DNA from 2 places in the Micromonospora sp. NPDC023869 genome. Region 1 is predicted to be linked to the other one. Evidence: predicted binding sites of a transcription regulator. Region 1 holds the regulator's gene; the other holds the start of a gene.
The links. Region 1 encodes HspR, which represses chaperone genes until heat shock. Its sites were predicted from a motif close to TTGAGTNNNNNNNACTCAA; they were not measured.
Positions count from the first base shown of each region.

Region 1 (4,981 bases):
GCGAGCAGGGCGACCCGTTCGACCCGACGCTGCACGAGGCCGTGGCGCACCAGACCTCGGCCGACGTCACCGAGCCCACCTGCGTGCAGGTGATGCGTCGGGGCTACCAGATCGGTGAGCGGCTGTTGCGGCCCGCGATGGTCGCGGTCGCCGACCCGGAATAGTGCACGACGGTGACCGGGCCGTTCCACCCGCCGAACTCCGGCGGGCGGGACGGCCCGGAGCCGGAGGTGGGGAGGAGGTGGACGGTGAGTTCCAAGGACTGGATCGAGAAGGACTACTACGCGGTCCTGGGCGTGGCGAAGACCGCCTCCGCTGACGAGATCAAGAAGGTGTACCGCAAGCTCGCCCGCGAGTCGCACCCGGACCACAACCCCGGCGACCCCAAGGCCGAGGAGCGCTTCAAGTCGGTCTCCGAGGCGTACGCGGTGCTCGGTGACGACGCCAAACGCCGCGAGTACGACGAGATGCGCTCGCTGTTCGGCTCCGGCGCGTTCCGGCGCGGTGCCCGCCCGGGTGGCCAGCCCGGGGGCATGCCGTTCGACGTCTCCGACCTGTTCGGCAACGCGCAGTCGGCCAGCGGTGGCCGGTTCGCCGGTGGCGGCATCTCGGACCTGTTCAGCTCGATCTTCTCGGGCGGCGCGGGTGGTGCAGGCGCTACCGGCCCGGCCCGGGGACGCGACATCGAGACCGAGGTGGCGCTCGACTTCGACGACGCGGTCCGGGGGGTGACCCTGCCGCTGACGTTGCGGGCACCGGGGGTCTGCGACACCTGCCACGGCAACGGTGCGAAGCCGGGCACGGTGCCGAGGACCTGCCAGGTCTGCCACGGTGCCGGGGTGAACCACCGCAACCAGGGTGCGTTCAGCCTCGCCGAGCCCTGCCGCAACTGTCAGGGCGCCGGGACCGTGGTGGACGAGAAGTGCCCGGAGTGCCAGGGCACGGGCGGCGTCACCAAGGCCCGTACGCTCAACGTCCGTTTCCCGGCCGGAGTGGCCGACGGGCAGCGGATCCGGCTGGCGGGCCGGGGCGAGCCGGGCGAGCGCGGCGGCCCGGCGGGAGACCTGTTCGTGCACGTCAAGGTGCGGCCGGACGAGCTGTTCGGGCGCTCCGGGGACGACCTCACGCTGACCGTGCCGATCACCTTCACCGAGGCGGTGCTCGGCACCGACCTGCGGGTGCCGACGCTCGACGGCGCGGTGACCCTGCGGGTGCCGGCGGGTACGCCGAGCGGGCGGATCCTGCGGGCCCGGGGCAAGGGGGTCAGCCGCCGGGACGGCCAGACCGGGGACCTGCTCGTCACGCTCGACGTGGTGGTGCCGGCCCGGGTCTCCGACGAGGCACGCGCGGCCCTGGAGACGTTCGCCGCGCAGACCCCGCCGGCGGCGCGAGAACATCTCGACGCGCGGGTGCGTCGGAGCGGATGATGGGTGAAGCGGTGCGGAGGTGAACGGGATGGACGGGTTCGTCGGTTCGGATGACCCCACCTACGAGGCCAAGGTGCTGATGATCTCGGTCGCGGCGCGGATGGCGGGGATGCACCCGCAGACGTTGCGACAGTACGACCGGCTCGGCCTGGTGCAGGCCGGCCGGGCGGCCGGTGGCGGTCGCCGCTACAGCGTGCGGGACGTGGTCCTGCTGCGCGAGGTGCAGCGGCTCAGCCAGGACGACGGCGTCAACCTGGCCGGGATCAAGCGGATCATCGGCCTGGAGCGGCTGTTCGAGCAGGCACAGCAGCGGGTCGCCCACCTGGAGGCCGAGCTGGAGGCCGCGTACCGCCGGATCGCCGAGCTGGAGTCGCTGGCCCGCTTCCCCGGGCGCGACCTGGTGCCGACCAACCAGACCTCCACGGCCCTGGTGGTCTGGCGTCCCCGACGCAGCCCCGGCCGCTGACGATCGATATCCGGCCCCGACGCGGTGACAACCGCGCCGGGGCCGTCTCGTGTCTGCGCTCGGGGCGGGATCGTGTGTTCGCTAGGGGCGGGACCTTGTGTTCGCGGCCAGGACCCGGCCGAATCCACCCCGTCCCCAGCCCGTCTCCGTTACCCTGAAAATCAGGTCCAAACAACTCAATCCGGACTTCGGCGCTGGCAGGGGGAGCCATGACGGACGCGGCGAAGAAGGTGGCCGAGCAGGCGGAACACCGGCTCGACAGGTTGTCCGAGAACGTCCAACGGCGATTCGACCGGATCACCAAGGGACGGTTCGCCGACCAGGTCCGCAGCGGTCGTTTCAGCGGCCAGGGCGGCCGGTCCACCGGCCCCGCCCCGTCGGGCAGCCGGTCCGCCGGCCCGGACCAGGGCCGAGCCGGTCACGGTGCCGGCCGGGTGCGGACCGACCAGCACCGCCGAGAACACGGCGGCCCACCCCGCTGAGGGGCCACAACGTACGGGCCGGGAGCCACGGGGGCTCCCGGCCCGTTCTCGTTCCCGTTCCACCGCACGTAACGGCACTTCGCCTACCGCAAGCGGCACCCCCGCCCGGCCCCCGACAGACGTCAACCCTCCCGAGGCCGGCAGGCGACGGCACGTCCGCCAGTCAGGTGTGGCCCTACCGTGCCCGGCGCAGGGATCAAGCCTGACCGCCCGGAGCCGGGCACGGTAGGGCCACACCCCCACAGCAACGGTAGGGCCACACCCCCCACAGCAAGCACCTAAAGCCGCCGCCCCTCGCGAACCAACCCACCTTCGCACCACTCGCGATACACGAACAGCTCCGGCCGGGACAGCAACATCCGGCTGTTGTGCGCCCAGGTGCGCATCATCTCGTCGCCGTTGCGCTCGGCCTGGTCGACCAGCTTGCGGAAGCGTCGCTTCGGGTGGGCCCGGAAGTTCGTCCGGATCCCGTCGGCGGCATAGATGTAGAGGCAGTGTAGCGCGAACCGGCGGGCCGGGCAGTGCGCGTCCATCGCCAGGTCGAACAGCGTCATCACCAGCCGGTCGCCGGAGACCAGCAGGTCCCAGTCGGGTGGCATGGACGTCAACGGCACCGAGTCGGGCTGGTACGCCCACGATCGCAACTCCGCCGGACTCGGGTCGACGGGGTTGGCGAAGCCGTGGAACGTTGATTCCTGCACGCTCACCGGCCAACCTTCCGTTCGCGTCGGCGCCGAGGCGTCCGCCCCCCGCGAACCCCGGCTGCTGGGGCGAAACGGTAACGCGGTACCCGTGAGTACGGGTAGCCCCTACAGAAAGCAATTCGGCATCGGTTGCCTGGCTGGGGTGGCCCGGACGGCCTGCGATCACTTTCAGTCAAGGCATCGTTACCGGTCATGGTCGATCCGGCGTTGCCGCCCCGGCTTGCTGCGTCGCCGCCCGCCGCCGCGACCAGCGCTTGAACCAGGCGGCATCGGGCAGTCGGGCCAGCACCGGACCGGTCACCACCGTGATCAATACGTACGTGGCGGCCAAAGCGGCCAGTTTCGGCGAAACGGTGCCAGCGCTCACCGCGAGGCCGGCGATGACGATGGAGAACTCCCCTCGGGGCACGAGGGTCAACCCGGCCCGCCAGCGTCCCGGCTCGGTGATGCCGACCCGTCTCGCGGCCAGGTAGCCGGTCAGCGTCTTGGTGGCGATGGTGACCAGGGCGAGCAGGACTGCGGGCAGCAGCACCGGCGGAATGTGCCGAGGGTCGGTGGCGAGCCCGAAGAAGACGAAGAAGACAGCGGCGAACAGGTCGCGCAACGGCGTCAGCAACTCGGTGGCGTGGTGGGCCACCGGCCCGGAGAGCGCGATGCCGACCAGGAAGGCGCCGACCGCCGCCGACACCTGGAGCTTCGCGGCGACCCCGGCGACCAGCAGGGTCAGCCCGAGCACGCCCAGCAGCAGCGACTCGGGGTGGTCGGCGGACATGGCCCGGGAGACGAGATCCCCGTATCGGAGCGCCACCACCAGCACGACGACCACCGTCAGCACCGCGACGCCGAGCGCGACCCCACCCTTGACCAGCCCGACCCCGGCCAGCAACGCGGTCACCAGTGGCAGATAGAACGCCATCGCGAGGTCCTCGACCACCAGCACCGACAGGACCACCGGCGTCTCCCGGTTGCCGAGCCGGCCCAGGTCCGACAGGATCTTGGCGATCACGCCGGAGGACGAGATCCAGGTGATCCCGCCGAGCACCACCGCCGCCACCCAGCCCCACCCCAGCAGCAGCGCGAACGCGGCACCCGGCAGCGCGTTGAGCACCGCGTCGAGCACCCCTGCCGGTGCCGCCGCCCGCAGGTTGCCGACCAGTTCGTCGGCGGAGTACTCCAGGCCGAGCATCAGCAGCAGCAGGATCACGCCGATCTCCGCACCGATCGCGAAGAACTCCTCGCTGGCGTGCAACTCCAGCACGCCGCCGTGGCCGAGGACCAGACCGGCCAGCAGGTAGAGCGGGATCGGGGAGAGCCCGATCCGTCGGCCGAGCCGACCGAGCAGCCCGAGCAGGAACAGCAGCGCGCCGACCTGGATGAGCAGGTTGGTGAAGTCGTGCATCCGAGGCTCAGCCGACCGGTGAGCGCACGGCGGACGACCGGGACGCGCCGAGGACGTCCCGGCGGGAGAGTGCCCCCAGCGGGCGGCCGTATTCCGTCATCATGTCGTGGCGTACGCCGGTGCCCGGTTGAGCGGTCTGCTCGACGCGTGCTCGCACGGGCTCAGGCTACTCTCGCGACGGAGGCCGCATGACTGCCCGACGAACTCGTTGCCTGGCAGTTCTCCCGCTGTTCACGCTGCTGGCGGGATGCTCGATCGGCGACATCCGACGCAGCGCCCCCGCCCCCGAACCGCCGCAGGTCACCGCCGTTCCGGCGCCGGTCGCGGAGACTCGCACCACCCGCCTGGCCGTCCCGCAGCGGTACGCCCAACCGCAGATCGAGTTCGTCGACGCCGAGAACGGATACGCCCTCTTCGCCGCCTGCGACGACCAGACGCCCGCTCCGGACTGCCCGCCCCTGCTCTGGTCGACCCGGGACGGTGGCCGCTCCTGGCAGCAACTG
Region 1 is NZ_JBVHKD010000001.1:855,880-860,860, reverse strand. It holds gene grpE (nucleotide exchange factor GrpE) at 1-164, shown strand, start outside; gene dnaJ (molecular chaperone DnaJ) at 249-1,427, shown strand; gene ACZ31C_RS03665 (heat shock protein transcriptional repressor HspR) at 1,456-1,893, shown strand; gene ACZ31C_RS03660 (hypothetical protein) at 2,103-2,375, shown strand; gene ACZ31C_RS03655 (hypothetical protein) at 2,654-3,082, opposite strand; gene ACZ31C_RS03650 (cation:proton antiporter) at 3,270-4,478, opposite strand; gene ACZ31C_RS03645 (hypothetical protein) at 4,486-4,635, opposite strand; gene ACZ31C_RS03640 (hypothetical protein) at 4,667-4,981, shown strand, end outside.

Region 2 (4,981 bases), on a different contig from region 1:
CCGGCATGATCGTCATCCTAGACTCGGTCGGTCGGCGGCAGGATTGGGTGGATACGACGATGACCGGTGGCGACGCGTGGCTGTCGACGGTTCCGGCCGGTGGGCGTACGCCTGTGCTGGCCCGCGCGGGACAGCGGGTGCACGCCGCCCCGCGTCTCGGTGACGTGATCCGGCGCCGCCCACCGGGGCTCACCGCCAGCCAGTGGAACACCGCCGCGCGGGTGGTGCTCGACCACGTGGTCTGCGCGGACGACACCGGCCTGCCGCAGTTCGCCGTCGAGTTCCGGGAGCCGGCGCCGGACGCCGCCGCCCGGCGGGTGGACCGGATCGTCGAGGCGGTCACCGCCAGCGTCGGCCTGCCGCTGCTGCGGATCGGCTCGGCTACCCTGCGCGCCGTCGACCACGGTCCGGGCATCGTCGGGTACGTGCTCGACGCCCGCCGGTACGCCGACGGTGCCGCCGGGTCGGACGTACCCGCCATCGGGTTCCGCGACATCGTCGGCCGGCTGCCGGACGGGCGCACCGGCGCGGTCAACGACCTCGGCGCGCTCGCCCGGGCCGAGGCGGTCGAGGCGTACGTGGCACGGCGACTGGCGGATCCGATCCTGCGCGGGCTGCACGTGCGCTGGGCCGACGGTCCGGTCGAGGGGTGGAGCTGGGTCGAGGTGGGTCCCGGCGAGTTCCTGGTGGAACGGGTCGTCCTGCGGACGTACCGGTTCTCCTGCGGTGTCGATCCGGCACGACTGGCCGAGGACCTCGCCGCACTCGCTGTCGGTGAGCGTCTGCGCACCCTCGATACGGAAACTCCCGACGTGATAGGTCGTGCCGATCTGCTCGACGACATCCGGCGACTCGGGCAGCGCCGCGACGAACTCGTGGACGGTTTCGCCTACGACCATCTGCACCAGGTCTGACCTGCCCCGGAGCAGTGCGCTCCGGGCCGCCGAAAAAAAGTCCACCTTCTTTTGAACTCCCGCCACGGCGGGGCCGTACCTCACCGGGAATGGACAGGATCTCCCCAACCCGCGCCGGGCGGCGCGGGAGACGGTGCGGAAAGGGCATCGTCGTCTGTCGACGTGCCACCGGTGCGTTCGAACGGCCTCCGTCGAGCGCGCCACCACGATTCCGTTCGGTCCGTCGAGTCACGCGTCAGGTACCGGATCGAGAAGGAGAGCAATTCGATGCGCAGGTCCACCCGGTCACGCAGACCATCAGGTAACACGCGGACCAAACGACTTCTGGCGGTTGGTGCCACGCTCGCCGTCTTCGGTGGCGTCGTCGCCGTTACCCAGATCTCGTCGGCCGGTGACCGACGGCCGAACAAGCAGCAGACCCGCCCGATCTCGGCCGAGTGTGTGGAGCCCAGCCCGGGTGCGACCGCGCCGACCGCCCGTGGCGCCACCACCACCCGTACGTTCCAGAACGGTCGATGGGTGACCAACCACTGGGGTGACGGGCAGCAGTCCGTGGAGGAGTGCCAGGAGACCCGCAGCGGCAACGGTGGCGCGACCACCGGTGCCTTCGCCGTGGCCTGTCCCGACGTGGTCAGCCGCCTGCCGCAGGTGCCCGACCGGGCCCGCGCCGAGGTGGACCGCAACCTGGCCCTGCTGCAGACCCAGATCACCGAGGCCGACCAGCGCCTGGCCGCCGAGGGCAACAAGGGCCAGGCGTTCATCCGCAACGCGATCCTCGACCCGCTGGCCAGCAAGCGGCGGGCCACGCTCGACCGCATCACCATCTCCATCGACCGCTTCGGCCCCCGGCCGCGCGGCCTCGCCGGTCTGGCCGCCTGCCAGGTGCAGCCGGTGAACAACAACAACGGTGGGAACAACGGCGGCAACAACCCCGACAACGGTGGGAACAACGGCGGGGGCAACAACAACGGCGGCAACAACGGCGGGGGCAACAACAACGGCCTCGACGTGCTGGCCAACAACTGCAACAACAGCCAGCTCCAGCCGCACGACGGCTTCCAGAACGGCAACCGCTGCATCAGCACCGCCTTCGGCGAGGTCGGCTCGGCGGCGAACAACCCGTCGCTGCTGATCACCGAGTTCCCGCAGCAGATCAACCGCAACGAGGGCTTCTCGCTGCGGGTCAGCACCCGCAACCTGGTCCGGGACCGGTTCCTCCCGGCCGGTCAGGGTGGCTACTACCTGGAGAGCTCGCTGCTCAACGGTGAGGGCCTGACCCGAGGCCACTTCCACACCGCCTGCCGGATGCTGAACAACACCGACGAGGCGCCGGCGGCGGATCCGGTACCGGCCTTCTTCGTGGCCACCGAGGACGGCGGCGGCGGTCGCCAGCCGGACAGCGTGGTCATCCAGATCCCGGGTCTGCCGGACTCCGGCACCGCGCAGTGCGCGGTCTGGGCCGGTGACGGCTCGCACCGTATCCCGATGTCGGAGCGGGCCAACCAGACCCCCGCCTTCGACGCGGTGCGGATCCAGGTCAACTGACCCGAAACGACACGCGGGCCGTCCGGAACGAGGTTCCGGACGGCCCGCGACGTTGTGTGGCGACGCCGCTGTTCAGCGGTTCTTGTACGCCTCGACGACCTCGACCGGGATACGACCCCGCTCGGAAATCTTGTAGCCGTTGCTGACTGCCCATTCCCGGATCGCGCGGTTCTGCTCGCGGTTCATTCCGGGGGCCGCAGCGGTGACCCGACGCGGACCGCGACCGGTGTCGGTGCTGCCGCGTCCAAGCCGTCGGCCCGCATTGATAAACGGATCCAGCGCCTTGCGCAGGACTCCCGCGTTCTCGTCGGAGACGTCGATGGTGTAGCTCACGCCATCCAGGCTGAACTCGACCGTCCGATCGGCCTTTCCGCCGTCGAGGTCGTCAGTCAGCACCGTGATTACTTTTCTCGCCATCGTCGATTACTCCCTGTGTCTGGCGGGGTGTGGTCAAAGTTTGACTCATCGCCCGGCAATTGCGCAACAAAAGCCCCTGCTTGCCGGCTCTCGCGTTTTGCGCCGCGCGTAAATCCCGATTACCCGGCGTTCCCGCGGTCGGTACGGATGTGTCGGCGTCACCTCAAGGTCGGGGTGGTTCGTGTGCTGGGTCACACCGTGGAACAACGGTGGCGCGCGTCGACTTGAGTCAGACACGCTCAACTCAATGCGATAGCAGGTGTTCGATGGCAACTCTTCCGGTACTCCCACTGACCGACGCGGTACTGCTGCCCGGCATGGTCATCCCGGTGACCCTCGACCCGACCACCCAGGCCGCCGTCGACGCGGCCCGCGCCACCGGCGACCGCAGGCTGCTCGCCGTGCCCCGCCTCGACGGCGAGTACGGCTCCGTCGGCGCGATCGCCACCATCGAGAAGGTCGGTCGGCTGCCCAGCGGCGAGCCCGCCGCAGTCGTCCGCGGCCTCGCCCGCGCCCGTATCGGCTCCGGGGTACCCGGGCCCGGCGCGGCGCTCTGGGTCGAGGCGACCGAGATCGACGAGCCCGCCCCGGCCGGCAAGGCACGGGAACTGGCCCGCGAATACCGCGCCCTGGTGACCTCCGTGCTGCAACAGCGCGGCGCATGGCAGGTCATCGACGCGATGGAGCGGATGACCGACCTCTCCGAACTGGCCGACTCGGCCGGTTACGCGCCCTGGCTCACCCTGGCGCAGAAGACCGAACTGCTCGCCGCGCCGGACGTCACCGCCCGGCTGGAACTGCTCGTCGGCTGGGTCAAGGACCACCTCGCCGAGCAGGAGGTCACCGAACAGATCAACTCCGACGTCCGCGAGGGGTTGGAGAAGTCGCAGCGGGAGTTCCTGCTGCGCCAGCAGCTCGCCGCGATCCGCAAGGAACTCGGCGAGGACGCCCCGGAGGGCTCCGCCGACTACCGGGCCCGCGTCGAGTCCGCCGACCTGCCCGAGAAGGTCCGCGAGGCGGCACTGCGCGAGGTCGGCAAGCTGGAGCGGGCCAGTGACGCCTCCCCGGAGGCGGGCTGGATCCGTACCTGGCTCGACACGGTGTTGGAGATGCCGTGGAGCACGCGTACCGAGGACAACACCGACCTGGCGGCGGCGCGGGCCGTGCTCGACGCCGACCACGCCGGCCTGGCCGACGTGAAGGACCGCATCCTGGAGTACCTGGCGGTGCGCAACCGGCGGGCCGACCGCAACCTCGGTGTGGTCGGCGGGCGCGGCTCCGGTGCGGTGCTCGCCCTGGCGGGCCCGCCCGGCGTCGGCAAGACCAGCCTCGGCGAGTCCGTCGCCCGGGCGCTCGGCCGCAGGTTCGTCCGGGTCTCCCTCGGCGGCGTACGCGACGAGGCCGAGATCCGGGGCCACCGGCGCACCTACGTCGGCGCGCTGCCCGGCCGGATCGTGCGGGCGCTGCGCGAGGCCGGCTCGATGAACCCGGTGGTGCTGCTCGACGAGGTCGACAAGCTCTCCGTGGGGTACGCCGGTGACCCGGCCGCCGCCCTGCTGGAGGTGCTCGACCCGGCCCAGAACCACACCTTCCGTGACCACTACCTGGAGGTCGACCTCGACCTGTCCGACGTGCTGTTCCTCGCCACGGCCAACGTGGTGGAGGCCATCCCCGGCCCGTTGCTGGACCGGATGGAACTGGTCACGCTGGACGGCTACACCGAGGACGAGAAGGTGGCCATCGCCCGGGACCACCTGCTGCCCCGGCAGCGGGAGCGGGCCGGACTGACCGCCGACGAGGTCGACGTCGACGCCCCGGCACTGGCCCGGATCGCGGGGGAGTACACCCGGGAGGCCGGCGTACGGCAACTGGAGCGGGCCCTGGCGAAGGTCATGCGGAAGGTCGCGGTGGCCCTCACCGACGACCCGACGCCGGTCCGTGTCGGCGCCGACGACCTGACCCGCTACCTCGGCCGACCCAAGCACACGCCGGAGTCGGCGGAGCGGACGGCGGTGCCGGGCGTGGCCACCGGGCTGGCGGTCACCGGTGCCGGCGGCGACGTGCTGTTCATCGAGGCGACCAGCATGGACGGTGAGCCGGGACTG
Region 2 is NZ_JBVHKD010000016.1:2,680-7,660, forward strand. It holds gene ACZ31C_RS29360 (PDDEXK family nuclease) at 6-914, shown strand; gene ACZ31C_RS29365 (hypothetical protein) at 1,182-2,459, shown strand; gene ACZ31C_RS29370 (histone-like nucleoid-structuring protein Lsr2) at 2,532-2,876, opposite strand; gene lon (endopeptidase La) at 3,143-4,981, shown strand, end outside.
Region 2: a site for HspR is predicted at 3,101-3,119, ahead of lon (endopeptidase La). Genes of this name have one in related genera too.